DNA from 4 places in the Pectobacterium odoriferum genome. Region 4 is predicted to be linked to each of the others. Evidence: predicted binding sites of a transcription regulator. Region 4 holds the regulator's gene; each other region holds the start of a gene.
The links. Region 4 encodes LexA, which represses DNA repair genes until DNA is damaged. Its sites were predicted from a motif close to TNCTGTATGTACATACAGNA; they were not measured.

Region 1 (7,788 bases), 2.3 Mb from region 4:
TTTCCAGCAGTTTTTCTAACCCAACCAGCTGTAATACCTCGGCTAGCTTTTCATCTCGTGCCGTCGGCGCTGCTAGCAGTAGGTTATCACGCAGCGTGGCGCTGAAAATATGCACGCGTTGTGGCACCACGCTCATCATGGCGCGGAGATCTTCTTCTCGCCAGTCGGCAAGGGGGTGACCATTCAGCGTAATGTCCCCGTACTCACAGTTCCATGCTCGGGTCAGCAATTGCAATAGCGTTGATTTCCCGCATCCGGTACGCCCCAGCAGCGCCAGATGCTCGCCCGGCTGAATGGAAAGGGTAATATTCTGTAGCACGGGCTGGGGTTGACCAGGATACGTGAAACCGACATGTGAGATGTCTAGCGACGCCTCATGCGAGGTTTCTGGCCCATGCTCTGGGAACGTGACGTCAACGGGCTGGCGAATGATTTGATCGACCCGAGCCGCGGAGGCAATCACTTGTCCCATATGCTGGAAGGCTACCGTGACGGGGGCCAGCGCTTCGAAGGCGGCAAGCGAGGCGAACACAAACAGCGCAATCAATGCACCGGGCTGTGGATTACCACCAACGCCATCGGCTGCTAGCCACAGAATCAGGGTAGCGGTCAGTCCGCTGCATAAAATCATCACCGCCTGAGACAGGCCGGTAAGGTTGGCTTGCTGACGCTGGCGACGCAGCCAGTTGATTTCCACCAGAGCCAACTGCTGACGGACGCGACTGAGTGCGCCGAAGACGGTGAGTTCCGCCTGACCTTGTAGCCAGGTCGTTAGCTGAAGGCGGTATTGTGCACGCAGCGCGGTCAAATCCTGCCCGATGCCGTTTCCTGCTCGATAAAAGATAATCGGCAGGCACAGCAGCAGTACTAGCATAATGGCACCCAGCGTCAGAGCCAGTGAGGCATCAATGAAGCTCAGGCCGTAACAGACGATAAGAATGACGGCGAATGCGCTGACGATGGGGGAAATCACGCGAAGATAGAGGTGGTCGAGCGTATCGACGTCCGCCACCAGCCGGTTTAGCAGTTCAGCCTGACGAAATTGTGCCAGTCCACCCGGAGAGAGCGGCAGAATGCGAGAAAAAGTGAAAACACGCAAACGCAGCAGAACGCGGAAGGTGGCATCGTGGCTGACGACTCTTTCCCCGTAGCGCCCGGCCGTACGTGCGATAGCCGCGCCGCGCACGCCAGCGGCGGGCAGCATATAGTTAAAGGTGAGCAGCCCGACGATCCCCGCCAGCGCAGCACCCGCCAGAAACCAGCCAGATAGGGCGAGTAGACCAATACTGGCCAGCAACGTAGCAATGGCCAAGACCACGCCCAGACTCAAATACCAGAAGTGCTGACGATAAAGTGCCAGAAACGGTTTTAATACCTGCATCGTTTTCATCTGAGCCATTACAGCGCCTCCTGTCGTTGTGCCAGCAGCGTCGCGAAGGGACCCGCTTCGGCTCGGAGTGTTTGATAATCACCCTGTTGAACTAACTGACCGCTGTCCATTACCCAGATCGCGTCATATTCGACGATCTCGGTGAGCTGATGCGTGACCAGCAGCGTGGTCTGCGAACGCGCTGCGTCATTCAGCGCCGTCATGACGAGATCTTCGCTATGGGCATCCAGACTGGCTGACGGCTCATCCAACAGCAGTAAGTTGCAAGGATGAATAAGCGCACGGGCAACGGCGACGCGCTGTGCCTGTCCGACGGAAAGGCGTGCCGCACTGTCACCGGTCGTCGTTTCCAGACCCTGCGGGAGCTGCGGTAAAAATTCCTGTACATGCGCGCGCTCAATCGCCTGCTGCAATTCCACAATACTGGCCTGCGGATTACCCAGCAGAATATTGCTGCGTAGCGTCTGTTCCGGCAAATGAGGATTTTGTCCTACCCAGCTCAACTGCTGACGCCATGATTCAGGCGTCAGCGTGTTCAACGCCTGGCCGTTGACGGTGAGTGAACCGCGATAGGGCAGGAATCCCAGTAGGACATTCAGCAGTGAGCTTTTTCCTGCTCCGCTGAGACCGACCAGTGCGATACGTTCACCTGCGCGAATCTCGAATGTCAGCGGTTGGGTCAGCGGTGTGCCATTTGGCGCGAAGACAACCAGATTTTCCGCCCGGATAGCAATGGCGCTATCGCTGCTGAATTCGTGTGTGCCAAAGCCGACCGTTTCACCTTCCTCTGACAAAAACGTCACCAGCGATTCTGCTGCCCCGATAGCCTGAGCTTTGGCATGATAGAAGGTGCCTAAATCGCGTAAAGGCTGAAAGAATTCTGGAGCCAGAATCAATACGAGAAAGCCGGCGAAGAGCGTCACGCCCATGCCGTAATGACCAAAATCGAGTTCCCCGAGATAAGAGAAACCGAAATAGACGGCGACAACGGCGATTGAAATGGAGGCGAAAAATTCCAGCACGCCCGAGGAGAGAAACGCCATGCGCAGTACTTCCATCGTGCGACTACGGAAATCCTCAGAAGCATGACGGATTTGTTCGGTTTCAGCCTTGCCACGATGAAACAGGCGTAGCGTCTCCATCCCGCGCAGGCGATCGAGGAAGTGTCCGCTCAGGCGTGCCAGCGCCAGAAAGTTACGTCGGTTAGCATCCGCCGCGCCCATGCCAACCAGCGCCATAAAAAGCGGGATGAGAGGAGCGGTTAGAAACAGAATCAGACCCGCAGCCCAGTTGAGCGGAAAGATCGTGATCAAGATAAGCAGCGGGATCAGCGCGGCAAGATACATCTGCGGCAGATAGCGTGCGTAATAATCCTGCATGTCATCAACCTGTTCAAGAATCATCGTTGCCCAACTGCCGGCGGGTTTGCCCTGTACCCAGGCAGGGCCAAGCTGTTGCAATCGATCCAGTACCAGCTTACGAATTTTCTGTCGAACGGCTTGTCCGCAAAGAAAACCAACACGCTCGCGTAACACACTGTTGAGTGCGCGCAGAATAAATGTGGCAATCAGCAGAAGGAAGGGGGAGAACAAGGATTCGCGAGTGGCATGCTCGATGATCAAGGCATGAAGCAGCGTCGCTAACAGCCAGGCTTGTGCCACGATTAACGCACCGCTCAGGAATCCAAGCAGTAGTGAAATCCGTAGCCAACGTTGCGCCAGCTTACTCTGCTGTTTCAGCCAGGCGGTCAGTTCTTGCTGTCGGGTTTTTTTCATCAGGTACCAGTTCGTTATATTGCAGAAACGGACTTAACAGAAAATAACTCTCATGTAACTGTTAGTTAACAAAATTATCTTCTATCACGCAGAATGAGGCCATGTTACCGCGACAAGGGCGCGCTGCAAACGAAAAGGAGAGGGGAAATGGGTGAGGCGATCAATTTTCGTGTTGCGGAAGGCAAACCAGAAGGAAGTAAACGGAACGGCTATTGCCGCTCCGTTATCAGTACTGTCTTACTTGTTGACGGTCAGCCCATCCAGATAGCGTTCAGCATCCAGTGCTGCCATACAGCCGGTACCTGCCGAGGTAATGGCCTGACGGTAGATATGATCCATGACGTCGCCTGCGGCAAAGACGCCAGGAATGCTGGTCTGTGTCGCATTGCCGTGAATACCGGACTGTACTTTGATATAACCGTTTTCCAGTTCCAACTGACCGCCAAATACGGCCGTGTTCGGGCTGTGGCCGATAGCGATAAACACGCCAGCCAGCTCCAGCTCTTCCGCTGCGTCGCTTTGCGTATCGCGGATACGCACACCGGTTACACCCATGTCATCGCCCAGCACGTCGTCCAGCGTACGGTTGGTATGCAGGATGATGTTGCCGTTTTTAACTTTGTCCATCAGACGGTCGATCAGAATTTTCTCTGAACGGAACGTCTCGCGACGGTGGATCAAATGCACTTCCGCAGCGATGTTAGACAAATACAGCGCTTCTTCAACCGCGGTATTCCCGCCGCCAACCACGGCGACTTTCTGGTTACGGTAGAAGAACCCGTCACAGGTTGCGCAGGCAGAAACCCCTTTGCCTTTAAACGCTTCTTCAGATGGCAGGCCAAGATAACGAGCCGATGCCCCCGTGGCGATGATTAGCGCATCACAGGTGTACTCTGCACTATCACCGAATAAACGGAAGGGACGGTTCTGCAAATCAACACGTTCAATATGATCGAAGATCACTTCAGTATTGAATTTGGTCGCGTGTGCGTGCATACGTTCCATTAACAGTGGGCCAGTTAAATCATCGGCATCACCTGGCCAATTTTCTACTTCGGTCGTGGTCGTCAGCTGACCGCCTTTTTCCATACCCGTGATTAATACTGGCTGTAAATTCGCCCGTGCAGCATAAACAGCGGCAGTGTAGCCAGCCGGGCCTGAACCCAGAATCAATAACTTGTGATGTTTAACAGTACCCATGCTTTCCTCATTTCATGACGGCGGATAATGTTCATATGAACGGTTTTTACGAAAACACGTTTCCTTACTACGAACAATTTACCTACAAACAATTTATGACTACGTACAATTTATGACTACGAACAGTATCTACCACGGACAATGCGAACGATTGTAAGGAAATTACAAGAGTAAAAAAAGTATGCAGAAAAGTTGCTGACTATTTGTTTAATCGTTAATGACGATGGAGACGACAAATCGCTGAAAAATCAGCCACATTCATAAGTAAAATGATTGAAGTCACCTCGGCGGATGGCTCTGGCTTATCCAATCTGGCAGTTTCTTCTGATTTTCGTTGTTTTGCTTTGACAATCGGCTGTGCATTTGCGAAAACATCTGGGTAAGAGGAAATTTTTTGTATGTGAACAGTTAAAAGCTCGGCTTTTTATTCGTTTTTGCGCAGGTAGTAGGCCTTTGGGCCACGGATATGACGTGATGGTCTTTTCGCGGGTGAGCAATACGTAGGGCGAGAACGAGAAGTTAATGACTGTTGATATACAAAATAGGCAGCGTGTCTTCTTTAGGGTATCTCTGATACATGAGGTCTATCGGGGTAAAGCGGGTGCAGGGAAAAGTGAAGAGAGACAATAATAATGGTAGACACTAAAAAACGGCCAGGAAAAGATCTCGATCGTATTGATCGTAACATCCTGAACGAATTGCAAAAAGATGGGCGTATTTCCAATGTCGAGCTTTCCAAACGTGTAGGGCTGTCGCCAACACCTTGTCTGGAACGTGTGCGTCGTCTGGAAAGACAGGGTTTTATTAATGGCTACACAGCGCTGCTAAACCCACATTATCTGGATGCGTCACTGCTGGTTTTTGTTGAAATAACGCTAAACCGCGGCGCGCCTGATGTGTTTGAACAGTTTAACTCTGCGGTGCAGAAACTGGAAGAAATTCAGGAGTGTCATCTGGTTTCTGGTGATTTTGACTACCTGTTGAAAACGCGTGTGCCGGACATGTCTGCTTACCGTAAGCTCCTGGGTGAAACGTTGCTGCGTTTACCGGGTGTAAACGACACCCGTACCTACGTGGTGATGGAAGAAGTGAAGCAAAGCAACCGTCTGGTCATTAAGACGCGATAAACGTGTGGGTGCAAAACCCGATAAATTCAGCTACACTCCTGTGAATTTATACAGTCCCAGCGCCGGGTTTTCTCGGCGCTTTGTCATAAACCTTACAGGCCCCTGGAGAGACTCTTGAGCCAGGAATATACAGAAGATAAAGACGTTACCCTGAAAAAGCTCAGTGGAACACGTCGTTTGCTTGAAGCGATTTTAATCGTTGTGGCACTTTTTGCGGTTTATCTTAGTGTCGCACTACTCAGTTTCAGCCCCTCCGATCCCAGTTGGTCACAGACTGCATGGCATGAGCCTATCTACAACTTTGGTGGTGTGGCGGGTGCCTGGCTGGCGGATACGCTGTTCTTTATTTTTGGTGTGCTGGCCTACGCCATTCCGCCCATTATGTTATCCCTGTGCTGGGCTGCTTTCCGTCAGCGTGATAACCAACAATCTATTGAATATTTTACCTTTTCACTTCGCCTGATTGGGACATTGGCGCTGATCCTGACCTCTTGTGGTCTGGCTGCGTTGAATATTGACGATCTCTACTATTTTGCTTCCGGTGGTGTTTTGGGAAGCCTGTTGAGCAGTTCAATGATCCCACGTTTCAACAGCATGGGGGCGACGCTGATTCTACTGTGCGTGTGGGGCGCAGGGTTAACGTTGTTTACTGGCTGGTCATGGTTAACGATCGCTGAAAAAATTGGTGCGGGTGTATTGGGCTGTCTGACGTTTATGTCAAACCGTTCACGCCGTGATGAGGACTACCGTGAAGAGCACGATCGTGAAGAAGATGAACGTGATGTGCTTAACCTGCGCCACGATGAGGCCTCTGGTGAGGTAGTAACACAACAGCGTGATGATGATGACGTCCTGTTTTCTGCGCCTTCCGTTGCTGATGCGATAAACGACACGGCGGCAGACACTGAGATAGTGGAGTCATCACCGTTAACTGAGAACGCGCCGACAGCGACACACCCAGCGATCTCCGCTGAAGCGCCAGTGGCAGGGTCACCATTGTCTGATGTGGTAACGCCTGACTCTGCATTACCAGGAGCCGCATTCTTTGGCTCATCGTCTGGCATTGTGCCGCCTGTTACCCCATCTGCGATTGATTCGACACCGTCGCTAAATCCACCGCTGTATTCGTTTGACGTCCCTGAAACGCCCGCGATCGCAACCTCACCTGAGCTCCATAGCAGTGTGTATGCACCTTACGGAAATAGTGATGGAGAGAGTGCCGTACCGCCGGTTGTCACGGCACCAGTGGTTCAACCGTTTGCTGAACCACCACAGCCTGCGCGTGATACGGATTCCAATGTGAATAACACCTTTATGCCTGCGTTCAGTGCCGATGGGGATGATAACCCGCAGATTAAACGTGGCGTAGGACCGGAACTGCCGCGTCCTAATCCGGTACGTATTCCTACTCGCCGCGAGCTGGCGTCATACGGAATCAAACTGCCGTCGCAGCGGCTGGCGGAAGAGCAAGCAAGGTTACAGGCGCAGAACGGTAGCGTAGAAACGGAATTGGCGAATGATGTGTATCAGGAAGAGACGCCGGATGACATCGCCCAGCAGGAAGCTGCATTGCAGCAAGCATATCTGGATCAGCAACGTCAGCGTTATGGTGATGAGTACCCATTACAGGACGACGATGAAGACGCGCTTCTGCAAGCGCAGCTAGCCAGAGACTTCGCGGCACAGCAGCAGTCACGTTATAACGCCAGCGCATTGCAGCACGATGAGGAAATCCCTGCTCCGACTGCACCACCTGTGGTCAGTGAGCTCGTTCAGCCAAACCCTGTAGTACCACAGATAGTACCACAGATAGTGCCACAAATGGCGCCGCAAACAGTGTCGCAAGTGACGCCGCATAATGATTTTTCATTCTCACCATTCAGTGCGGAGAATGAACGTGAGCCTGAACCGCATACATTCAGTGAATCCACGTATACACAGCCGTCCTATCGTGCTGAACCCGATCTTCCACCGATGCATGCCGGTGAAGATGACGACGAGCGCAGCCCGTTGACGTTTAGTCAGCCAGCGCAACCGACGTCAGCACCTGTTGACGTTGCGAAACAGGAGAATGCGCCATCACATCATCCGGCAATGGATGGTTTGATTCACCCGTTCCTGATGCGTAACGAACAGCCGTTGCAGAAACCAACGACGCCGCTGCCAACGCTGGATTTGTTGACTCCACCTCCGGCTAGCGAAGCGCCTGTTGATAATTTCGCATTGGAACAGACGGCGCGACTGATTGAAGCACGTCTGGCTGATTTCCGGGTAAAAGCCGATGTGGTCGATCACT
Region 2 (7,788 bases), 960 kb from region 4:
AACCGCTGACCGATGCGGAAGAAGCGGCGAAAGGCGTGGATGTCGTTTTTCTGGCGACCGATCACAAGGTCAGCCACGATCTGGCCCCTGTTTTTCTGGCAGCAGGCTGTACTGTTTTTGATTTGTCCGGCGCGTTCCGCGTACAGGATGCCGAATTTTATCGTCGTTACTATGGCTTTGAGCATCAGCACCCTGACTGGCTGGCAAAAGCGGTTTACGGGCTGGCCGAATGGCGTGCTGAAAGCGTAAAACAGGCACAACTGGTTGCCGTGCCGGGCTGTTATCCAACGGCTGCGCAACTGGCGCTTAAGCCGCTGCTGGATGCCCAACTGCTGAACCCGGCTCAGTGGCCAGTGATTAATGCCGTGAGCGGCGTGAGCGGGGCGGGGCGTAAAGCGTCGCTGACCAGCAGCTTCTGTGAAGTCAGCCTGCAACCGTACGGCATTTTCAACCACCGCCATGAGCCTGAAATTTCAACGCACCTCGGTACGCCAGTGATCTTCACACCGCATTTGGGCAACTTCGCTCGCGGTATTCTGGAAACTATCACCTGTCGCCTGCAACCGGGCGTAACCCAGCAGGATGTCGCTGAGGCCTATCACAATGCTTATCACGATAAGCCGCTGGTTCGCCTGTACGATAAGGGCGTTCCGGCGCTGAAATCCGTTGTCGGCCTGCCGTTCTGCGATATCGGTTTCTCTGTTGATGGTGAGCACCTGATCGTGGTGGCAACCGAGGATAACCTGCTGAAAGGTGCGGCGGCACAGGCTGTGCAATGCATGAACATTCGTTTTGGTTTCCCTGAAACCCAATCGTTAATTTAATCACTACTGGTCCCGACATTTCGAGGCGCGAAGCATAATGAATCCGTTAATTATCAAATTAGGTGGCGTTTTACTGGATAGCGAAGAAGCGCTGGAACGCCTGTTCACTGCGCTGGTGGCTTACCGTCAGGAACACCAGCGTCCGCTGGTGATTGTGCACGGCGGCGGCTGTCTGGTGGATGACCTGATGAAGAAACTGGCGCTGCCCGTCGTGAAGAAAAACGGCCTGCGCGTCACGCCTGCCGATCAGATTGATATCATCACCGGTGCGCTGGCGGGTTCCGCCAACAAGACGCTGCTGTCATGGGCGAAGAAGCATGACATCAATGCGGTCGGCTTGTGTCTGGGCGATGGCGGCAGCACGACGGTCACACAGCTAGATGAGTCTTTGGGCTTTGTGGGTAAAGCAGAAGCGGGATCGCCTGCGCTGCTGAACACGCTGCTGTCAGCGGGCTATCTGCCTGTTGTTAGCTCCATCGGTATTACGGCACAGGGCGACCTGATGAACGTCAATGCCGATCAGGCAGCGACGGCGCTGGCGCAAACGCTGGGCGCGGATTTAATCCTGCTGTCTGATGTTAGCGGCATTCTGGACGGTAAAGGCCAGCGTATCGCCGAAATGACGGCGGAGAAAGCCGAGCAGTTGATCGCTCAGGGCATCATCACCGACGGCATGATTGTTAAGGTCAACGCCGCGCTGGATGCCGCGCGTGCGCTGGGTCGTCCGGTTGATATCGCCAGTTGGCGTCATGCCGAGCAGCTACCTGCGCTGTTCAACGGTGTGGCGATTGGCACACGTATTCTGGCGTAAGTCGTTTCTGGGTATGGCATGATGCGATACCAACGTGAATTATATTTTTGGGAGTAAGGGTTATGGCTTTGTGGGGCGGTCGGTTTAGTCAGGCAGCAGATCAGCGTTTTAAACAATTTAATGACTCACTGCGGTTTGATTACCGTCTGGCGGAACAGGACATCGTTGGCTCGATCGGCTGGTCGAAAGCACTGGTGACGGTCAATGTGCTCAGCGAGCAGGAACAGCAACAACTGGAACAGGCGCTGAATGCGCTGCTGGTTGAGGTACAGGCTGATCCTGAGATGATCCTGCAAAGCGATGCAGAAGACATTCACAGCTGGGTTGAACTGCGTCTGATTGAGAAAGTCGGCGATTTAGGTAAAAAGCTGCATACCGGTCGTAGCCGTAACGATCAGGTTGCGACGGATCTGAAACTGTGGTGCAAGGCGCAGATTGTTGAACTGCTGCTGTCGGTACGCCAACTGCGTCAGGCGCTGGTTACGACGGCGGAAGCGAATCAGGATGCGGTGATGCCGGGCTACACCCACCTACAGCGCGCACAGCCGGTGACGTTTGCGCACTGGTGTCTGGCCTACCATGAAATGCTGGCGCGTGATGAAAGTCGTCTGGAAGATACGCTGAAGCGTCTGGATGTCAGTCCACTGGGCTGCGGTGCACTGGCAGGAACGGCTTATCCAATCGACCGTGAGCAACTGGCGGGCTGGCTGGGATTTGCCTCGGCCACGCGTAACAGTCTGGATACGGTTTCCGATCGCGATCATGTACTGGAACTGCTGTCTGATGCTTCGATCGGCATGATCCACCTGTCGCGCTTTGCCGAAGATCTGATCTTCTTCAACAGCGGTGAAGCGGCGTTCGTTGAGCTGTCTGACCGTGTGACATCAGGTTCTTCCCTGATGCCGCAGAAGAAAAACCCGGATGCGCTGGAGCTGATTCGCGGTAAATGCGGTCGCGTACAGGGCGCGTTGACCGGCATGATGATGACGCTTAAAGGCCTGCCGCTGGCGTATAACAAAGACATGCAGGAAGACAAAGAAGGGCTGTTTGACGCGCTGGATACTTGGCACGACTGCCTGATGATGGCGGGTCTGGTGCTGGAAGGCATTCAGGTTAAGCGTCCGCGCTGTAAAGAAGCGGCCGAGCAAGGCTACGCGAACTCGACAGAGCTGGCGGATTACCTGGTCGCGAAAGGCGTTCCGTTCCGTGAAGCGCACCATATCGTGGGCGAAGCGGTAGTTGAAGCCATTCGTCAGGGTAAAGCGTTGGAAGCGCTGCCGCTGGCCGATCTGCAAAAATTCAGCGCTGTGATTGGCGAGGATGTGTACCCGATTCTGGCATTGCAATCCTGTCTGGATAAGCGTGCGGCACAAGGTGGCGTGTCACCACAGCAGGTTGCTAAAGCGATTAGTGATGCGAAGCAGCGCTTAGCCTAAGTTGCCCTCTTCTGCTTCAGTTCCCCCAACGTGGTGTTTCACGCTGGGGGGATTTCTGCGTTACCGATCTGATTCTTCTGCAAATTATCGTCTATCCCTGTTCATATGGAATGCGGCTCGCATTTTTCTGCTCAGCGTCTTCCCCACCGGAATTGTTTCTGGACATCCATACAGTATCATTTTACCTTGACCGACAGCGTGAAAGGCCTGCGGAGGCAAAGTGGATATCAGCATATTTTATGGTCTGGGCGGCAGTGCGGTCGGGCTACTGGTCGGGTGGTTGGTTGCCAGCTTGATTCATCAGCAGAAGCTGTCGCAGCATGACACCGAACAGCGCTTGCTGGCGCAGACATTGCAGCAGACTCAGCAGTCGCTCAGCGAACAACAGCAGGCAAAGCTGCAGGACGAACAGCGGCTGCGGCAAAACGAGCTAGAGCTGCGCACGGTTCACGCTCAACTCTCTGCCAGCCATGAAAAGCTGCAACAGCTTACCTCACTCCGTGAAGAGTGCGTGCAGTTAAATCAGGAACTGCGAACGCTGCGTGAAATCAATAGCGCGCAGGAAGCGGAGCTGCGGGAAGTCACCATTCGGTTGGAAGAAACCCGTATGGCGGCGGAAGAAAAGCAGCGGCTGCTGGCAAACAGCGAACAGCGGTTGACGACGCAGTTTGAGAATCTGGCGAACCGGATTTTTGAACACAGCGGTCGTAAGGTGGATGAACAAAATAAGCAGAGTCTGGATAAGCTGCTGATGCCGCTGCGTGAGCAGCTTGATGGGTTCCGCCGTCAGGTGCAGGACAGCTTTGGTGCGGAAGCGCGCGAACGTCACACGCTGGCGCATGAAATCCGCAATCTGCAACAGCTGAACGCGCAGATGGCACATGAGGCCATCAACCTGACGAAAGCGCTGAAGGGCGATAACAAAACGCAGGGTAACTGGGGTGAGGTGGTGTTAAGCCGCGTGCTCGAAGCCTCTGGCCTGCGGGAAGGCTACGAGTATCAAACACAGGTCAGTGTGCAGACGGGGGCAAATAGCCGCCTGCAACCGGATGTCATTGTGCGTTTACCGCAGGGCAAAGATGTCGTGATCGATGCCAAGATGTCGCTGGTGGCCTACGAGCGTTATTTCAATAGTGACGATGACGCAGAGCGGAGTGTGGCGCTGAACGAACATTTGCTCTCGGTTCGCAGCCATATTCGGCAGTTGAGCAGCAAAGATTATCAGCAGCTTCCGAGGTTGCGTTCGCTAGACTACGTGCTGATGTTTATTCCGGTCGAACCTGCCTTTCTGGTTGCTATCGATCGCCAGCCCGAATTGATCAACGAGGCGTTAAAACACAATATTATGCTGGTCAGCCCGACCACGCTGCTGGTGGCATTACGCACCATCAATAATTTATGGCGCTATGAACAGCAGAGTCGCAACGCGCAGCAGATCGCTGAAAAAGCGTCGCGGCTGTACGATAAGCTGCGGTTGTTCGTAGACGACATGGAAGCGCTGGGGCTGAGTCTGGATAAAGCGCAGGGCACTTATCGTCAGGCGATGAATAAACTTTCCTCTGGGCGTGGTAACCTTATTGGCCAGGCTGAGGGGTTCCGTGCGCTGGGCGTAGAAATTAAACGCACGATCAGCCCGTCATTAGCAGAAAAAGCAACGGCCCATGAGCACGCTGAACGCGATGAATTACCGGATTCCGTAGCACCCGACGCTGTTTCACCAACCGTGAAAACGGAGGGCGAAGAAGGGGAAACTCCTTTCGCTACCCGTACCCAATCCTAAATAATTCGAGTTGCGTGACAAAACGTTAGCATTTTGAACAACGCAAGGCGTTGGCCCGTTAGGGCGAGCCTCATTTATGCGCCTCGTAGCGCGGCAAGCGCACGAGTCCTCAGGAGCTTACTCAAGTAAGTGACTGAGGTGAGTCAGTGAAGCCAACGCACAAGCAGCTTGAAGTATGACGGATATAAATAGGTATGGATTTCGCGGGCTTGGGCACCAGGCTATGTGAAATTAGTGCAGTGGGGTTTTTATACGGGTCTGGTACACTCTTACCATAAATGGGTAGACCCGAAATTTGACTGAAATAGTAGGCGGATAAGATGGCAAGTGAGCAGGAGAAAACGGCCGACTTTGGTTTTCGGACTGTCGCCAAGGATGAAAAAGAAGTCATGGTGGCTGAGGTTTTTCATTCTGTAGCAGCAAAGTATGACTTGATGAATGACCTGATGTCCTTTGGTATCCACCGTGTCTGGAAGCGTTTCACTATCGAATGCAGTGGCGTTAGACGTAACCAGCGTGTTTTGGATCTTGCCGGAGGAACAGGGGATTTAACTGCCAAATTTTCCCGCATGGTTGGTGAAGGTGGTGAAGTCATTTTGGCGGACATCAATGCGTCTATGCTGAAAGTGGGGCGCGAGAAACTGCGTAACAAAGGCATTATCGACAACATCAATTACGTGCAGGCTAATGCAGAAGCGCTGCCGTTCCCTGATGACTTCTTCGACTGTATTACTATCTCCTTTGGTCTTCGTAACGTGACGGACAAAAACAAAGCGCTACGTTCGATGTACCGCGTTCTGAAGCCCGGCGGTCGGTTGCTGGTGTTGGAGTTTTCCAAACCGGTGATTAAACAGCTGAGCACTGTTTATGATGCTTATTCATTCCACATCTTGCCGAGGATTGGCGAAGCCGTGGCAAGTGATGCCGGAAGCTACCGCTATCTGGCGGAGTCCATCCGCATGCACCCCGATCAGGAAACGCTGAAAGGGATGATGAGCGACGCCGGTTTTGACAGCGTTAATTATTTCAACCTCACTGGTGGCATCGTTGCGCTGCATCGTGGGTTTAAATTCTGATTGGAAATACCAATGCTGATAACGTCTTTTCTGACTGCTACGCTAGAAACCGCGCTGAATCAGCTGCTTTTTCACGATACTGTTTCTTGCGATCGTGGTTTTTCGTGTGATCGAAGTATGAAGTCTGCCCGCCAGCGCTTACAGGGGAAAACACTCCAGATCGAGTTGGCTGAACTGGATGTGCCCTTGGTGCTGGTGTTCAACGAACAGCGGCTGGACGTTATCAGCCAATGGGGCGAACCTGCGGATTGCTGCCTTAAAACACGCATTCCGGTTCTGATGAAATTACGCGATCGTCAACAGCTATCGTCGCTGATGCGCAGCGGCGAGCTGGTGATAGAAGGCGATATTCAAGTCGTTCAACAGTTCATCGTGCTGTTTGATCTGGCGGAGTTCGATCCGGCGGAGTGGTTGTCCCCTTATCTGGGCGATATTGTTGCTCAGGGTCTTACCCAGACGGCACAGAAAACCCTGAGCTTCCTGAAACGATCTCTACATCAGCAGCAACATTTCCTGTCCGAGACGTTAACGGAAGAGTGGCGACTGGCTCCGGGAAAACTCGAAAATGCCTGGTTCCATGAGGAAATTGTTGCGTTGGATAAATCCGCCGATACGTTGTCCGAACGGCTGGCGAAGCTGGAGGCTTTACGATGACGCCCAGTGAATTACGCCGCCTTTACAGCATTGTGCGTGTGCTGTTGAGCTATGGTCTAGACGAGCTTATTCCTAAAATGCGACTGACGCTTCCGTTACGTGTGGGTCGTCGTCTGCTGTTCTGGTTACCCAATCGTCACCGTAATAAGCCTTTAGGGGAACGTCTACGTTTGGCGCTTCAGGAACTGGGGCCTGTGTGGATTAAGTTCGGACAAATGATGTCTACACGCCGCGATCTGTTCCCGCCCGCTATCGCCGATCAGCTAGCGATGTTGCAAGATAAGGTTGAGCCGTTTGACGGCAAACTGGCGCGCGAACAAATTGAGCTGTCGATGGACGGAATCCCTCTTGAAGAGTGGTTTGACGATTTTGATATTAAACCGCTGGCCTCTGCCTCGATTGCGCAAGTTCATACCGCGTGCCTGAAAAGTACGGGAAAAGAGATCGTTATCAAGGTCATCCGCCCAGACATTTTGCCTGTCATCAAGGCGGATATGCGTCTGATGAAACGCCTGGCGGGTTGGTTGCCTCACCTGTTGCCGGATGGTCGCCGCCTGCGTCCGCGCGAAGTGGTGCTGGAATATGAAAAAACGCTGCTTGATGAGCTGAATTTGCTGCGAGAAGCGGCAAACGCTATCCAACTGCGGCGTAATTTTGAGAACAGCCTGATGCTGTATGTGCCGGAAGTTTATTCGGATTATTGCAGCGAAAGTATGTTGGTGATGGAGCGAATCTACGGTATTCCTGTTTCTGATGTCGACGCGCTGAAAGCCAATGGCACGGATATGAAGTTACTGGCAGAACGCGGCGTTCAGGTTTTCTTCACGCAGGTGTTCCGCGATAGCTTCTTCCATGCAGATATGCATCCCGGCAATATCTTTATCAGCTACGAGCACCCAGAGGACCCGCAATACATCGGTATTGATTGCGGTATCGTCGGTTCGTTGAATAAAGAAGATAAGCGCTATCTGGCTGAGAATTTCATCGCCTTCTTCAACCGTGATTATCGCAAAGTTGCCGAACTGCATGTGGATTCGGGCTGGGTGCCTCCAGACACCAATGTTGCAGATTTTGAGTTTGCTATTCGTACGGTTTGTGAGCCGATCTTCGAGAAGCCGTTGGCGGAAATTTCGTTCGGCCATGTATTATTGAATCTGTTTAATACGGCGCGTCGCTTCAATATGGAAGTACAGCCTCAACTGGTGTT
Region 3 (7,788 bases), 2.5 Mb from region 4:
TCCCAGGTGCGTTTCGCCGCCTGAATCCCAGCGATGCGCGCGGTGGCGAACACGTCGCCCTTGTGGTGACTGCCAGCGATAATCATCGCCAGCGTCTGCGGTGCCATTTCAACGAAAGCTTCCGCGCGGGCTTCACGCACGGTTTCAACTTTGGCGGAAACATCTACCATCGCGGCTTCGCCAGCGGCGTTAATGTGGGTCAATTGTGGCTTAAGTGATGACATAGTGAATAAGGCTTACCATTAAGAGGATTTTTTCACGTGCGGGTAAAAATTGCACGGCTTCTGGCGCGCATCCAGCTGTTCCTGAATGATGCGTTCCCATGCGGTTCGACAGGCGCGAGTCGAACCCGGCATAGCGAAAATTACCGTCTGGTTAGCCAGACCGGCAAGCGCGCGGGATTGCAGCGTCGCCGTGCCAATATCTTCGTACGACACCATGCGAAACAGCTCGCCGAAGCCTTCGATTTCCCGATCGAACAAGACGCCGATGGCTTCCGGCACCACATCCCCAGCCGTAAAGCCCGTCCCGCCATTAATCAAAATGCCTTGCACCTCATCGCTGGCAATCCACGCCGAGATCTGTGCCCGAATCTGGTACAGATTTTCTTTCACGATGGCGCTGTCGACAATGCGATGTCCTGAGGACTGCGCCGCTTCGCGCAGATAGTCGCCAGAGGTGTCATCTTCCGCCGTACGACGTTCGGACACGGTTAGAACCGCAAGATTGAGAGAAACGAATTCGCTGCTGACTTTGCTCATGTCAGGCTCCTTTAAGAATCAGTGATGTCGCGGATTAGCCGCCGATAAATGACAGGTTTTGCGTGATGCCACTATTCCCTTCATGCAGGAAATGGGTCTGCTTTTTCGCCGATAGCCCGCCCGAGATACGCATTTTCAAATCATCGAGGTGACGATCGTCGACCAGCAAATCACGCAGCGGAATGCCCTGTTCGCCAAAGAGACACAGATGAAGATTCCCTATGGCAGAGACTCGCAGGCGGTTGCAGCTCAGGCAGAAATCTTTCTCATACGGCATAATCAGCCCGATTTCTCCCTGATAGTCGGGATGGCTGAACACCTGAGCCGGGCCGTCGCTGCGTGCACGTTGCTGCTGCTGCCAGCCTTGTTGCAGTAGTTGCTGGCGGATCACCTCACCGGAAACGTGGTGACGGCGGAACACGTCGCCCCCTTCCCCCGTTTCCATCAGTTCAATAAAGCGTAGTTGAATCGGGCGGTGTTTAATCCAGTCGAGGAAAGTTTGCAGGCTGCCGGCGTTAACATCGCGCATCAGCACCGTGTTGACTTTGACCTTGGCAAAGCCACAGTCAAAGGCCGCATCAATGCCGTCCATCACCTGCCGGAATTTATCCTGCCCGGTAATCGCATGAAACTGGCGTGCATCAAGGCTGTCGACGCTGACATTCAGCGCCGTCAGGCCTGCATCTCGCCATTGAGCAACGTCGCGAGCCAAACGGTAGCCGTTGGTGGTTACCGCCAGCGTGCGGATAGCGGGGTTTTCACGGATTGCCGCAATGATATCGACAAAGTCACGGCGTAAAGACGGTTCACCACCGGTGAGGCGGACTTTTTCCGTCCCTAATTCGGCAAAGGCGCGGCTGACACGACGAATTTCATCGAGTGATAAAAAGCGATGTGGATTCGTACCATTGGCCTGATAGCCATCCGGCAGACAGTAGGTACAGCGAAAATTGCAGACGTCTGTAATAGACAGACGCAAATAGTAGAACTTGCGCGCAAACGCATCAGTCAGTTGACTCACCATAAACACCTTTCCAAATACGGGAGATGCAGGCATTTCTGCCTCGCACCCTGGTGACCGCGAAGGCCACGGCCAAGGCACCGTATCACGCGCAACAAGCGCATCACTTAGGCACCAAGGCTAGGAGTTTGATTCCTATCAGTTATCCGTTAAACAGCCGCGAGATAACCGCTCAAGAATCGTGATTTCATTTAGCAGTCTACTGCGAAAAAGCACAGTCAACCACTCTCAAAATCGGTATATAATTAAATATATATCGAATTTTCAATATCTTATGGTGCACAGCATACGGAAAAATACGCGACAGAAATTGTCTCAGGTCATGCCTGCGTGAGGATTTTTCGCGTTTTAAGGTGAAATCAGCTACCTTAGCGACAATTCTTATACCCTAAATAATTCGAGTTTCAGGACAAACGTTAACGTTTGAACAACGCAGAGCGTTGGCCCGCTAGGGCGAGGCTTATTTATAAGCCTTGTAACGCGGCAAGAAAAGGAATCCCGATGAGCTTACTCAGGTAAGTGATTCGGGTGACTGACAAATCTGCCAGAGGCAGGTTTGAACGCTGCTTGCAGCGGCCCCAACGGGGCGAGGTACACGTAAGTGTGCCGAGTAGCGCAGCCAACGCACATGCAACTTGAAGTATGACGGGTATACACGTTATTCATATTACTCTGGCTCATCCATAAGGTTTTCTATGCGCAATCGCACGTTGGCCGACCTCGACAGGGTTGTCGCACTCGGAGGCGGGCACGGTTTAGGTCGTGTGATGTCTTCGCTCTCTTCCCTGGGTTCACGGCTAACCGGCATTGTCACGACGACAGATAACGGCGGTTCAACGGGCCGCATCCGTCGTTCTGAAGGCGGCATTGCCTGGGGCGACACCCGCAACTGCCTGAATCAACTGATTACAACGCCCAGCGTGGCATCCGCAATGTTTGAGTACCGGTTTAACGGTAACGGTGAACTTGCCGGACACAATCTGGGTAATCTAATGCTAAAAGCGCTCGACCACCTGAGCGTGCGTCCGCTGGAAGCTATCAATCTGATTCGCAACCTGCTCAAGGTAGACGCGTTTTTAATTCCGATGTCCGAGCATCCTGTCGATTTGATGGCGATTGATGAACAGGGCAACCCCGTTTATGGTGAAGTCGAGATCGATCAGTTGGCAGCCTTGCCGCAGGATTTGATGCTGTATCCAACGGTGCAGGCCACGCGCGAGGCGATTGATGCCATCGCAAAAGCCGACCTGATTTTGATTGGTCCCGGCAGCTTTCTGACCAGCCTGATGCCGCTGCTGTTGCTGGAGGATCTGACACAGGCACTCCGCCGCACGCCCGCCCCTATGGTGTACATCGGCAATCTGGGCAATGAGCAGAGCAACCCCGCAGCCCGCCTGACGCTGGTGGAGAAGCTATCCTGGATTGAACACAAGGTAGGGAAACCCGTGGTTGATGTCGCGATTGTCGGTCCAAAAGTCGATATCAGCCAGATCGGCGATCGTCTGGTCGTGCAGCAGACGCTGGCCGCAGAAGATGTTCCCCACCATCATGACCGTGAGTTACTGCGTCAGGCCATCGAACGTGCGCTACAGCTGCTGGGATCTCAATCCCGCAGCCATGGCGTATAAGTCACACCAATCAGAATGCCTTCGGGACTCAGGAAACGCGTGACCTGCTGTCCCCAAGGCTCAAGACGGTTTTCCACCAGCAACGCATAGCCTTGCGCTTTCAGCGTGCTGGTCGCCTCCACCATGTCAGCCACTTCGAACTCCAGCCAGCTTTGCGGTTCAGGAAGATCCGCAGGCCAACTTTCGTGCCCGAAACAGGACTCGCTAGCCTGTGAGAGCGGCCACAGCGCGAAATGCTTCACGCCCTCCATTTCATCGCTCACCAGATAGTCGCTCCCTTCCGCAACGGGCTTCAATGGCAACTTCAGCGTATCAACATAGAGCGCATGGCTGGCAGAAAGGGATTTCACAATCGGCCCAAAACCTGCCACAAAAAGCACCTCAACACCCGGTATAGTCTGATCCATCATTGATCCTCAGTGAGCGCTTGCATCGTTAGGATACAGCGATAAATTGTGCGCGCAGTGCCTGCACTTCATCGCGCAGGGCGGCAGCCTCTTCAAATTCAAGGTTCTGTGCGTGCGTCAACATTTTGCTTTCCAGCTCGCGGATTTTCAGCTCCAGCGCCTTCGGCGTCATCAGTTCATAGCGTGCTGCTGGCTCCGCCGCTTTGCGATTGCCACGCCCTTTGCCTTTGTTCGTCGGCCGACCCAGTTGCAGAATATCGGAAATCTTCTTATTGATGCCCTGCGGCACAATGCCGTGCTCGGTGTTGTAGGCTTCCTGCTTCTCGCGGCGGCGCTCCGTTTCACCAATCGCTTTCGCCATCGACGCCGTAATCCTGTCGCCATAGAGAATAGCTTTACCACTCAGATTACGCGCTGCGCGGCCAATCGTCTGGATCAGGGAACGTTCAGAGCGTAGGAAACCCTCTTTATCGGCATCCAGAATCGCCACCAGCGACACTTCTGGCATATCCAGCCCTTCACGCAGCAGGTTGATCCCAACCAGCACATCGAACTCGCCAAGACGTAAATCACGAATGATTTCCACTCGCTCGACGGTGTCGATATCCGAGTGCAGATAACGTACCCGCTCGCCGTGTTCTTCCAGATATTCCGTCAGGTCTTCCGCCATGCGCTTGGTCAGTGTGGTCACCAGTACCCGCTCATTAATCGCGGCACGCAGACGAATTTCGGAAAGCAGGTCATCCACCTGTGTCGCAACAGGTCGTACTTCGATGATCGGATCGAGCAACCCAGTGGGGCGCACCACCTGATCGATCACTTCACCGCCCGATTTTTCCAGTTCATAGTTACCCGGCGTCGCAGACACGTAAATTGTCTGTGGAGCCAGCGCTTCAAACTCTTCAAATTTCATCGGTCGGTTATCCAGCGCTGAAGGCAGCCGGAAACCGTATTCAACCAGCGTCTCTTTACGCGCGCGGTCGCCACGATACATACCGCCGATCTGGGGCACAGTAACGTGGGATTCATCAATAACCAGCAGCCCGTCCGCAGGCAGATAGTCAAACAGCGTCGGTGGCGGCTCACCGGGACCACGACCGGAAAGGTAGCGTGAGTAGTTTTCGATACCGGAGCAGTAACCCAGTTCGTTCATCATCTCCAGGTCAAACTGAGTGCGCTGACTCAACCGCTGCTCTTCCACCAGTTTGTCATTAGCCAGCAGCACCTTTTTACGGTCGGCCAGTTCAACCTTGATGTCTTCCATCGCCTGCAAAATACGCTCACGCGGCGTGACGTAGTGCGTTTTGGGATAGATGGTATAGCGCGGCACCGTTTGGAGAACGTGACCCGTCAGCGGGTCAAACAGCGACAGCCGTTCCACTTCTTCATCGAACAGTTCAACGCGCAGCGCAATTTCATCAGATTCCGCAGGGAAGATATCGATCACCTCACCGCGCACGCGGAACGTACCGCGCTGAAACGCCTGATCGTTACGGGCATACTGCAATTCGGCCAGACGCCGCAAAATAGCCCGCTGGTCAATCAGCATCCCTTGCGTCAGATGCAGCATCATTTTCAGATAGAGATCGGGATCGCCCAGACCATAGATCGCGGATACCGAGGCCACGACGATGACATCGCGTCGCTCCAGCAGCGCTTTTGTCGCGGAAAGACGCATCTGTTCGATATGTTCGTTAACCGATGCATCTTTTTCGATAAAGGTGTCCGAGCTGGGAACGTAGGCCTCTGGCTGATAATAATCGTAATACGAGACAAAGTACTCGACGGCATTATCGGGAAAGAATTCTTTCATTTCGCCGTACAGCTGGGCTGCCAGCGTTTTATTTGGTGCCAGCATCATCGTCGGCCGATTGAGGTCGGCAATCACATTGGCGATCGTGAACGTCTTACCTGAGCCCGTTACCCCGAGCAGCGTTTGGTGCGCTAACCCGTCTTCCAGACCCTCTTTTAAACGACGAATGGCCTCAGGCTGATCGCCTGCCGGTTTAAAGTCGGAATTCAGTGTAAATACTTTACTCATCGTTAAGCACGCTACTTATCGTTATTACCCATCGCGCAATGCGAGGTTCGTGGGTGGATACTCAGAACTTTATTCTGAATCCCAATGATGAAATTCGCCACCGCAATGATACTGGATATAAAAACAGCATCAAGGAAATTATCGCTGGATTGGATGATTAATCGACAAATGAATTTGCTAGCACATCCCTCTTCAATCTACCAGATAAAATCATCGTGATTTATCCCCAGATTTGGTAAAAATGTAACATGCGGGGATGAGCGGTGACGCTAATTTATGCAACTACACCCCATTGATGTTCAAGACGCTTGATTTTACTTAAGCATATGATAATAAATAGATTAGAAAAACCGTGGAGAATAGCGCCAACCCAGCGACAACCCGCGCCAGCTCTCGGTTAGGACGCGTTGTCTATCCATAATGCACATAGTTATCCACAGAAATGGTGGATAACTCCCACAACACCGCATCAGCACTGAGTTAGAGAAATACCCGCTTCATTCGCGATCCCCCCTGATATGGATTTTCTTCACACTCTTTCTGTGATTTATCGCATAAGTATTAGACGGAAAAAGACTAAAAACAGCAGAAGGCTAAATCGCAACAATTCAGGCATAGCGGGGAGTTAGGGGAAAACTCAAGAAGGTTTTAGCTATTAATCGGCATAAAAATGTAGGTTTTACACTCATGAAACAGATGGTGGTAAAAAACAACAAAAACCGTTGCGTGATTAAACGCAGACGAAGGTTTGCCAACAGTCACCATCACAGTTGTTTTGGCAGTACAACCTCCACACCAACCCTTTTTCCCTTAGCGTCGACAAAAATCACTACCGTTTTTGTTTTATCCTTGCTCAGCCATTCTTCGCCGTTTCCCTCCACCTTCTCAAGGGTACAGCCGATGGAAATAAGGTAGTCTCTCAATGAGGCAATATCCGCGGTGTTTTCAAAATATACTGCGCTCACTTCCGATGCAGGGCCCTCTTGAGGTGCTTTCACAAACTGATAAACCGCCGATATACGAGGTACACCTTTGACGATATCGTCAGTAAGCTCTTCGTAGAGAGCTTTGTCTTCCATAGTGTAATGTTTACTTTCAAGATCGAAGCCTGAAAAAAACCACCACAGCAACCCCGCCGCTATGATACAAGCCATACCCAAGTCACACAGAAATCGATATAGCGTCGCCATTTATCCTCCCCAAAAGCACTCATGTCCCCCAGTTCATCACCACCACGACGGTGGCGGCAATCGAATTTCCAAACCCACTGTTTTTCCCTTTGGGTCGACAAAAATCGTTATTGCTTTGGTCTTATCCTTACTTAGCCAGTTTTCGACATTTACTTCCGTCCTATCAAGGGTACAACCGATGGAAATAAGGTAGTCTCTCAACGAGGCGACATCCGTGGTGTCTTCAAAATACACCGCGCTCACTTCCGATGCCGATTCCTGTGGTGGATAGTAAACAAACCGATAATTTGTCGAGATGCGCGGCGCGCCTTTGACAATATCGTCAGTGAGCGTTTCGTACAGGGCTTGGTCCTCCACTGTGTAAAATTCAAAACCAGAATCAGAACCAGTCGAAAACCACCACAACAGCCCCACAGCGATGAGACAACCCATAAGCAGATTTTGCAGCAAACGATATAGCGTCGCCATTTACCCTCCTGAAAAATTCAGGTGCCACCCGGTTCCATCATCAATCACAATATCAACCCGTTCAGACGGAACGGAAGTGTAGGGTTTTATTCTCGTCATAAATGCAGGCAACACGCCGAAATAGGGCTGCGCATTCGGGTTCAGCTCTGGATCGGGGAAGAGCAGCGGCCTGAATGATTTATTCTTGAAAGCCCCGATAGAACCGTAAAAATCCCAGCGTTTTAATGCCTCATCCCTGCTAATCGGTTTGAGTTCAGAGAAGTAATGTATGC
Region 4 (7,788 bases):
ATCTGCCGCAGCGGCAAAGCTGCCACGGCGATCGATCGCATCCATCACCCTCAACGCTTCCAGCGTCAATGCTCGTTCTTTCGCCATCTTCGTACTCATTCAGGAATTTTGAACATACCCACCAGATTAACTAGCTAACAATCCAACGTCCACACAATTACTATCGGTTTAATAAATAATTCTCTGGGGGATAAAAATCATGATCACACGAAGAGCAGCGGGGCAATGTGGCCAGGCCGACTATGGCTGGTTGCAGGCGCGCTATACCTTTTCTTTTGGTCACTATTTTGACCCACAGTTGCTGGGCTACGCGTCTCTGCGCGTGCTCAATCAGGAAGTATTGGCACCGGGAGCATCATTCCAGCCGCGAAACCTACCCACGGGTTGATATTCTGAACATTATTCTTCAGGGCGAAGCGGAATACCGCGACAGCAACGGTTGCCACATTCAGGCGAAAGCCGGAGATGTGCTGCTGCTCGCGACTCAGCCAAATGTCAGCTATAGCGAACATAATACCAGTGCCAACAAACCGCTGACGCGTCTGCAATTATGGTTGAATGCCTGCCAGACCCGAGAGAACAGCCCGTTACAGCGCATGGGCTTGAATTCAGCCAACCATACGCTGCTTGCCTCACCAGAAGGTGAACACCATAGCCTGCAACTGCGCCAGCAGGTTTGGGTTCATCATGTCGATCTCCAGCAGAATGAGCAAAGCACAATCGCGCTACAGGGAAATCAGGCATACCTCCAACTGATCCACGGTTCAATGGCGGTAAAAGGCAATCAGAACAGTGAAACACTACACTGCGGCGACGGCGCCTTCATTAAGGAAGAAACAGCGTTGGCACTACAGGCAGAGTCGCCGTTGCGGGCGCTGCTCATCGATCTGGTCGTGTAGCGCTTCTGTCCGTTGTTTTTGCAGAGAATTGTTTTCGTAGGAAAACGCCGCCAGTTCGGCGTTTTTATTCAGTCGTGGTAAGATATCCGCCTTGTTCCTCAATGCGTCAGGGTGATATGACAATGGATTCAACCAAACAGGACAAACTTCTTGCCCAGGCTGAACAGATTTGTCAGCAGCGCGCTGTGCGTCTCACACCACAGCGGTTAGAGGTTTTACGCCTTATGGCACAGCAGTCCGGTGCTATCAGCGCTTATGATCTGTTGGATCTGCTGCGCGTTTCCGAGCCTCAGGCCAAACCGCCGACCGTCTATCGCGCGCTGGATTTTCTACTGGAACAAGGCTTCATTCATCGCGTCGAATCAAATAACAGCTACGTGCTGTGTCACCATATCGAAGACCATAGCCATACATCTGCCCTTTTCATCTGCGATCGCTGCGGACAGGTCACGGAACGTCAAACCGAAGGTGTGGAAGAGACGCTGCGCAACCTGGCACAGCAATCGGGATTTACACTGCGCCACAGCGTTGTGGAAGCACACGGATTGTGTGGCAGCTGTCAGGAAGTCGCCTCATGCAAGCAGCCGGACCATTGCGACCACGACCATACGGTTCCCATTAAAAAACGATAGCCCTGAGGGCTATCGTCTCTTTCAGCGAAGAAGCATCACGTTTGCTACCAGTGATATTTGTGGTGCTCTTCCCAGTGTTTCACTTCTTTTTCTGCCGCTTCTTTTGCGTACCCGTAACGCTCCTGGATTCTCCCCACCAGTTGGTCACGTTTACCTTCGATGACCGTCAGATCGTCATCCGTTAATTTGCCCCATTGCTCTTTCGCTTTACCTTTAAACTGTTTCCAGTTACCGCTGGCTTGGTCTTTATTCATAAGAATCTCCGTACCTTAGGTGAATTGTGCATAAAAAAATCGTGGCTAACGACTTATGCGTCAGTTTCAGATAAATAGATTTATTCAGTAAGCAGCATCATAGCTATGTGAACCATGACGGTGCTCTTCGCCACTGTCTCCCTTGACTACCGAGCTATCTGCATGTGATGGCTAATGATCAATCGATAAACGATCAATCAAGATAAAAATGCTTACCTTGATAGAAATTATAGTCGAATATTTCAATTAATATGGAAAGTCAGAAATCTGTGACTAGAGCGAACGTTGAGAAAGAGAAAACCACCGCAAAAAGCAGTGAAAAAACAGAGGGTAATGGGGATCGTAGAAAATGCGCGCGAAATGTAACTAAATATATGCGACGAGCAGATTGACACGCTAAACGATGAATACAGAACATGATGCACTGACCCAGACAGACGAGCAGTGCATCTCTGCGAACGGTTAGCTCCAATCGCTGTTACGAATCACGCCAACCGCTAGGCCTTCTATCGAAAAGCTTTGCTGACGCAGGTCGACAACAATAGGGGCAAACTCTTCATTTTCAGCGAGGAGGTGCACCGTATTGCCCTGCTTTTTCAGGCGCTTCACTGTCACTTCATCGTCAATACGCGCGACGACAATCTGACCGTTGCGCACATCTTCTGTTTTATGCACGGCCAGCAAATCGCCATCCATAATACCGATATTTTTCATCGACATGCCGCTCACCCGCAGCAAAAAATCAGCGCTGGGTTTGAACATCGCAGGGTCAACCTGATAGTGACATTCGATATGTTCCTGTGCCAGTAGCGGTTCACCTGCGGCCACGCGACCAACCAGAGGAATACCCGTCTCTTCTTCCATCAGCAGACGAATACCACGAGAAGCGCCCGATACAATTTCAATCACACCTTTACGCGCCAGCGCTTTCAGATGCTCTTCAGCTGCATTGGGAGAGCGAAACCCCAGTTGTTGAGCAATTTCTGCGCGCGTTGGCGGCATTCCGGTTTGCGCAATATGATCGCGGATCAGGTCATAAACCTGCTGCTGCCTTGCTGTTAATACTTTCATTCCGCCCCCTGGTTGTTTATACAGTCTTGCTGTGAGTATATACAGGTAAGGCACAATTGGGAATGACGATATCGGCAAAGCCCCTGACTTTTACTCATTTATGCGCGCCGTCAGGCAAAATGTTGCCAGAGAATACAGCCCCACACGACAGCGGCTAACAAGATGGCAACAAAGACAGCGGCCGACCCGATATCTTTCGCCCGACCGGATAATTCGTGATGCTCAGGCCCAATGCGATCGACCACAGCTTCAATGGCGCTATTCGCCAGCTCAAACAGCATAATCAGTACCACAGACCCGATCAGCAGCAGTTTTTCGACCAGCGTAACTGGCAGTAAACACGCGATAATGACGCCGACAAGGGTCAGTATTGTCTCCTGACGAAATGCCGCCTCATGCTGCCACGCCTGCTTCAGCCCCTTAAAGGAATAACCGGTCGCCTTAATAATCCGGGTTATCCCCGTTGCTTTATTCATTTATTCTCCATTATTTATACGCTAAATAATTCGCATTTTAACGCACCTACGTTGTCTCATCACCACAGATCTCCGGCGCAGTTTCTGGTATCCTTGCGGCGCATTGCTAACAAGAGGCTCCACGTTGTTATGTCAGGTTGGCGTAAAATTTACTATAAATTATTGAATCTCCCACTGAAATTGCTGGTGAAAAGCAAAGTCATTCCCGCAGATCCCGTGGTCGAGTTGGGGTTAGATCCCTCACGTCCTATACTCTATGTTCTGCCTTATAACTCTCAGGCGGATCTCTTGACGCTACGTGCGAAATGCTTGGCATTGGGGCTACCCGATCCTTCGCTACCGTTCGAGTTCAATGGCGTCGAACTTCCTAGCCACGTCTTTATTCATGACGGGCCGCGCGTCTTCCGCTATTACGTTCCCAAGCAGAAATCCGTCAAGCTGTTCCACGACTATCTGGATCTGCATCGTGCCAATCCAGATTTAGACGTACAGATGGTGCCGGTTTCCGTGATGTTTGGGCGCTCTCCGGGCCGGGAAGGCCACTCTCAGGCTGCACCACACCTGCGATTGCTCAACGGTATCGAGAAATTCTTCGCCGTCCTGTGGCTAGGCCGCGACAGCTTTGTCCGCTTCTCCAGCCCAGTGTCGCTACGCTATATGGCGACCGAGCACGGCACTGACAAAACCATAGCCCACAAACTGGCACGTGTCGCACGTATGCATTTCTCCCGCCAGCGTTTGGCGGCAGTTGGACCGCGCTTGCCGGTGCGCCAGGAGCTGTTTAACAAGCTGCTGGATTCCAAAGCGATCAAGAAAGCCGTCGACGATGAGGCGCGCAGTAAGAAGATTTCTTATGAGAGAGCGCAGCAGAATGCGATTGCGCTGATGGAAGAAATCGCCGCCGATTTCTCCTACGAGGCTGTGCGTCTGTCGGATCGCGTATTAAGCTGGACGTGGAACCGCCTTTATCAGGGGATTAACGTCCACAACGCCGAACGTGTTCGCCAACTGGCACAGGATGGTCACGGCATTGTCTATGTGCCCTGCCACCGCAGCCACATGGATTATCTGCTGCTGTCCTACGTCCTGTACCATCAGGGTTTAGTGCCGCCACACATCGCCGCAGGCATCAACCTTAATTTCTGGCCAGCAGGGCCAATCTTCCGCCGTCTTGGCGCGTTCTTTATTCGCCGTACCTTCAAAGGTAACAAGCTGTATTCCACGATTTTCCGTGAATATCTGGGTGAGCTGTTTGCCCGCGGTTATTCGGTTGAATACTTCATGGAAGGCGGACGTTCACGCACGGGCCGCCTGCTAGAGCCGAAAACCGGTACGCTGGCGATGACCATCCAAGCCATGCTCAGAGGCGGTACGCGCCCTATCACGCTGGTACCGATTTATGTCGGCTATGAACATGTGATGGAAGTCGGCACCTATGCGAAAGAGCTGCGCGGTGCGGTGAAGGAAAAAGAAGGTTTTATGCAGATGGTGCGCGGTTTGCGCAAGCTGCGTAATTTGGGTCAGGGTTATGTGAACTTCGGCGAACCACTCCCGCTGACAACCTATCTGAATCAGCATGTTCCGCAATGGCGTGATGCAATCGATCCCATCGAAGCACAGCGTCCAAGCTGGCTAACGCCGACGGTGCAGGATATCTCTATGGATATCATGGTGCGCATCAATAATTCTGCGGCAGCAAACGCGATGAACTTGTGCTCTACGGCCTTGTTAGCATCGCGCCAGCGCTCACTGACGCGCGAACAAATGCACGAACAGCTGGATTGCTATCTGCAGTTGCTGCGTCAGGTTCCTTATCATAAAGATATTACGGCACCGAAGAAGACAGCAGATGAACTGCTGGAACACGCGCTGGGCATGAACAAGTTTGAAGTAGAGAAGGATAGCATTGGCGATATCATCATTCTGCCGCGCGAGCAGGCGGTACTGATGACGTACTATCGCAATAATATCCAGCATCTTTTAGTCTTGCCGTCACTGATCGCCAGCATCGTCATCCATCATCGCCGGATTACGCTTGACGAAGTCGTGCGACAGATCACGCTGGTCTATCCGCTGCTGCAAGCCGAGCTGTTCCTGCACTATTCCAAAGAGCAATTGCCAGGCGTGCTGGAAACGTTGGCTAACGAACTGATTCGACAAGAGCTGCTATGTAGCCGTGACGGTCAATTAGCTATCAATCCGCCACGCATCCGTACGCTGCAACTGCTGTCAGCAGGCGTGCGTGAAACGCTGCAACGCTATGCGATCACGCTGTCCTTGCTGTGCGCAAACCCAGCAATCAACCGTGGAACGTTGGAGAAAGAAAGCCGGAACATGGCGCAGCGCCTGTCCGTTCTACACGGCATTAATGCGCCGGAATTCTTTGATAAAGCGGTGTTCTCAACGCTGGTCGCAACCTTACGTACAGAAGGATATATCACCGACAGTGCGGAAACGGCGCAAGGCGATATCGTGGCAATCTACAATATCCTCGGCGATCTGATCACCCCGGAAGTTCGGTTAACTATCGAAAGCGCCAGCTCATCTGCTGAAATGGAAGCCAACAATCAGTTGGGAACCGACGGTCAGATAGAAACCAATGAACCAGCAGTAGAAAACGTGGAAGAGACAAAGCAGGCGTAGCCGGACAGGAGTCACGGGAAAATGGCGGATAACACGCCGCCATCAAGCCGTAGATGCGTTTGGCATGACAAGCATCTCAGAGCATTCCACCATAAAAAAAGCAGCGAGAAATCGCTGCTTTTTTGTCTCTATCGGTTCGACCTACAGGCCAAACAGCACGCCAATAAAGATCGCCATACCCGCATATTTATTATTATGGAATGCCTTAAAACAGGCATCGCGTTCGCGCCCGGAAGTCAGCATTTGCTGATAAACAAACATCCCCGCAGCCACCAGCAGCGAAATATAGTATGGCATTCCTAATCCGGTGATGATTCCCAAAACCAGTAGCAACGCCAGCATACTAAATTGCAGTAACCCGATGATGATATTGTCAAAACGGCCAAACAGGATCGCAGTGGATTTCACGCCGATCTTCAGGTCGTCATCACGATCCACCATCGCATATTGGGTATCGTAGGCGACCGTCCAGCAAATATACGCTAAAAACATCATCCAGCAGCTCGCTGGCAGGCTTTCACTCACCGCCGCATAAGCCATAGGAATCGACCAGCCAAACGCCGCGCCCAACACAAACTGAGGAAGATGGCTGACCCGTTTCATAAACGGATAGACCCATGCCAGAACCAACCCCGCAACGGACAGCCAGATCGTCATCTTATTCAGCGTCAGCACCAGACCAAACGCCAGCAAGACCAGCACGACAAATAGTACTTTGGCCGCTCGCTCGCTCACCTCACCGCTGGGCAAGGGGCGAGAAGCTGTACGTTTTACATGGCCGTCAAAATGACGATCGGCATAATCATTGATGACGCAGCCCGCCGCACGCATCAAGAAAACACCAGCGACAAAAACAAGCAGCGTCCACGGTGCAGGCGCTCTCCCACCTGCCAGCCACAGCGCCCATAGAGTTGGCCACAGCAGCAACAGAGAACCTATCGGTTTATCAATCCGCATCAAGCGACAATAAGCCAGCCATTTCCCTGCTGTAACACTTCTTTCCAAGGATTTATCTCCTCAAATTACCTGCCAACCTTCATCACCGGCTGAAATAAATCGGTGATTCCGGTAAGAAAAGCTCAGTCAACAGTAACGGATGACCAGAGACACACAGGCGGGAACGCCGCGCCCATAAGCCTTCACTGCATCCGGTATGGATATAGTCACGCGTCAGCGCCTTTTGCCCAAACAGATAGCGGCCTAGCGGCTGATTGCCTATTTTCGTCAGGGCTGAATCCGTGCCGTCGAGCGTTTGTTGTGGAACAAGGGTACGGCCAAAAAGCCAGGGACGATCGTCACCATACAGCACCACTTCACGCAGCCAGTAGCGCTCACTGTACGGCAGTTGCTCACGGTCTTCGCCCAGCGCCTGTGGCGTAATGAATTTCTCACTGCACAGTATGGTCTTCAGTTGGGCACAATATTTTTCCAGTCGCCGCGTCATGGAGCCGGTTTCCATCAGCCAGTCACCAATGTGCTCAGGTAATACCGAAGGGGGCTCAGTAAACCAGGAAATAGAGCGCAGAAGCGTAGACGCATCGTCAGACATTGTCCCTACTCCGAACAGGGTTGTTTTGAATAAAAGGGTATTCGTAAATAAAGTAACGCCGCCATTGTAGCGCAGAATGCCTTCCCCGATAACACGCGATAAACGCATTCATCAACGATACGGCAACATTTCAGCAATGCAGCGCATAAAAAAAGCACCACCCAGTCTCGCGACCAGATAGTGCTCTTTGAAGGACAGAAAGACGAACTTCTGTAACCTGACTCCCTGTCACCGGAAAATGGCTTCCGGCGACAATGGCGTCCT

Region 1: EO763_RS12890 (DNA translocase FtsK 4TM domain-containing protein) is a predicted target of LexA. The motif match lies at 5,529-5,548, and genes of this name have one in related genera.
Region 2: rmuC (DNA recombination protein RmuC) is a predicted target of LexA. The motif match lies at 3,228-3,247, and genes of this name have one in related genera.
Region 3: uvrB (excinuclease ABC subunit UvrB) is a predicted target of LexA. The motif match lies at 5,968-5,987, and genes of this name have one in related genera.

The regions. Positions count from the first base shown of each region.
Region 1 covers NZ_CP034938.1:2,892,307-2,900,094, reverse strand. The annotation lists gene cydC (heme ABC transporter ATP-binding protein/permease CydC) at 1-1,399, opposite strand, end outside; gene cydD (heme ABC transporter permease/ATP-binding protein CydD) at 1,399-3,165, opposite strand; gene trxB (thioredoxin-disulfide reductase) at 3,403-4,365, opposite strand; gene lrp (leucine-responsive transcriptional regulator Lrp) at 4,998-5,492, shown strand; gene EO763_RS12890 (DNA translocase FtsK 4TM domain-containing protein) at 5,607-7,788, shown strand, end outside.
Region 2 covers NZ_CP034938.1:4,663,854-4,671,641, reverse strand. The annotation lists gene argC (N-acetyl-gamma-glutamyl-phosphate reductase) at 1-824, shown strand, start outside; gene argB (acetylglutamate kinase) at 862-1,635, shown strand; gene argH (argininosuccinate lyase) at 1,698-3,071, shown strand; gene rmuC (DNA recombination protein RmuC) at 3,292-4,851, shown strand; gene ubiE (bifunctional demethylmenaquinone methyltransferase/2-methoxy-6-polyprenyl-1,4-benzoquinol methylase UbiE) at 5,172-5,927, shown strand; gene ubiJ (ubiquinone biosynthesis protein UbiJ) at 5,940-6,581, shown strand; gene ubiB (ubiquinone biosynthesis regulatory protein kinase UbiB) at 6,578-7,788, shown strand, end outside.
Region 3 covers NZ_CP034938.1:3,103,383-3,111,170, forward strand. The annotation lists gene moaC (cyclic pyranopterin monophosphate synthase MoaC) at 1-224, opposite strand, end outside; gene moaB (molybdenum cofactor biosynthesis protein B) at 243-761, opposite strand; gene moaA (GTP 3',8-cyclase MoaA) at 796-1,785, opposite strand; molybdenum cofactor riboswitch at 1,773-1,921, opposite strand; gene yvcK (uridine diphosphate-N-acetylglucosamine-binding protein YvcK) at 2,478-3,410, shown strand; gene EO763_RS13945 (VOC family protein) at 3,386-3,817, opposite strand; gene uvrB (excinuclease ABC subunit UvrB) at 3,846-5,858, opposite strand; gene EO763_RS13955 (hypothetical protein) at 6,623-7,048, opposite strand; gene EO763_RS13960 (hypothetical protein) at 7,085-7,516, opposite strand; gene EO763_RS13965 (hypothetical protein) at 7,517-7,788, opposite strand, start outside.
Region 4 covers NZ_CP034938.1:624,464-632,251, reverse strand. The annotation lists gene EO763_RS02800 (LysR family transcriptional regulator) at 1-87, opposite strand, end outside; partial or broken gene EO763_RS02795 (pirin family protein) at 200-899, shown strand; gene zur (zinc uptake transcriptional repressor Zur) at 1,022-1,531, shown strand; gene EO763_RS02785 (CsbD family protein) at 1,576-1,785, opposite strand; gene lexA (transcriptional repressor LexA) at 2,248-2,856, opposite strand; gene EO763_RS02775 (diacylglycerol kinase) at 2,967-3,332, opposite strand; gene plsB (glycerol-3-phosphate 1-O-acyltransferase PlsB) at 3,462-5,975, shown strand; gene ubiA (4-hydroxybenzoate octaprenyltransferase) at 6,117-6,980, opposite strand; gene ubiC (chorismate lyase) at 7,015-7,524, opposite strand.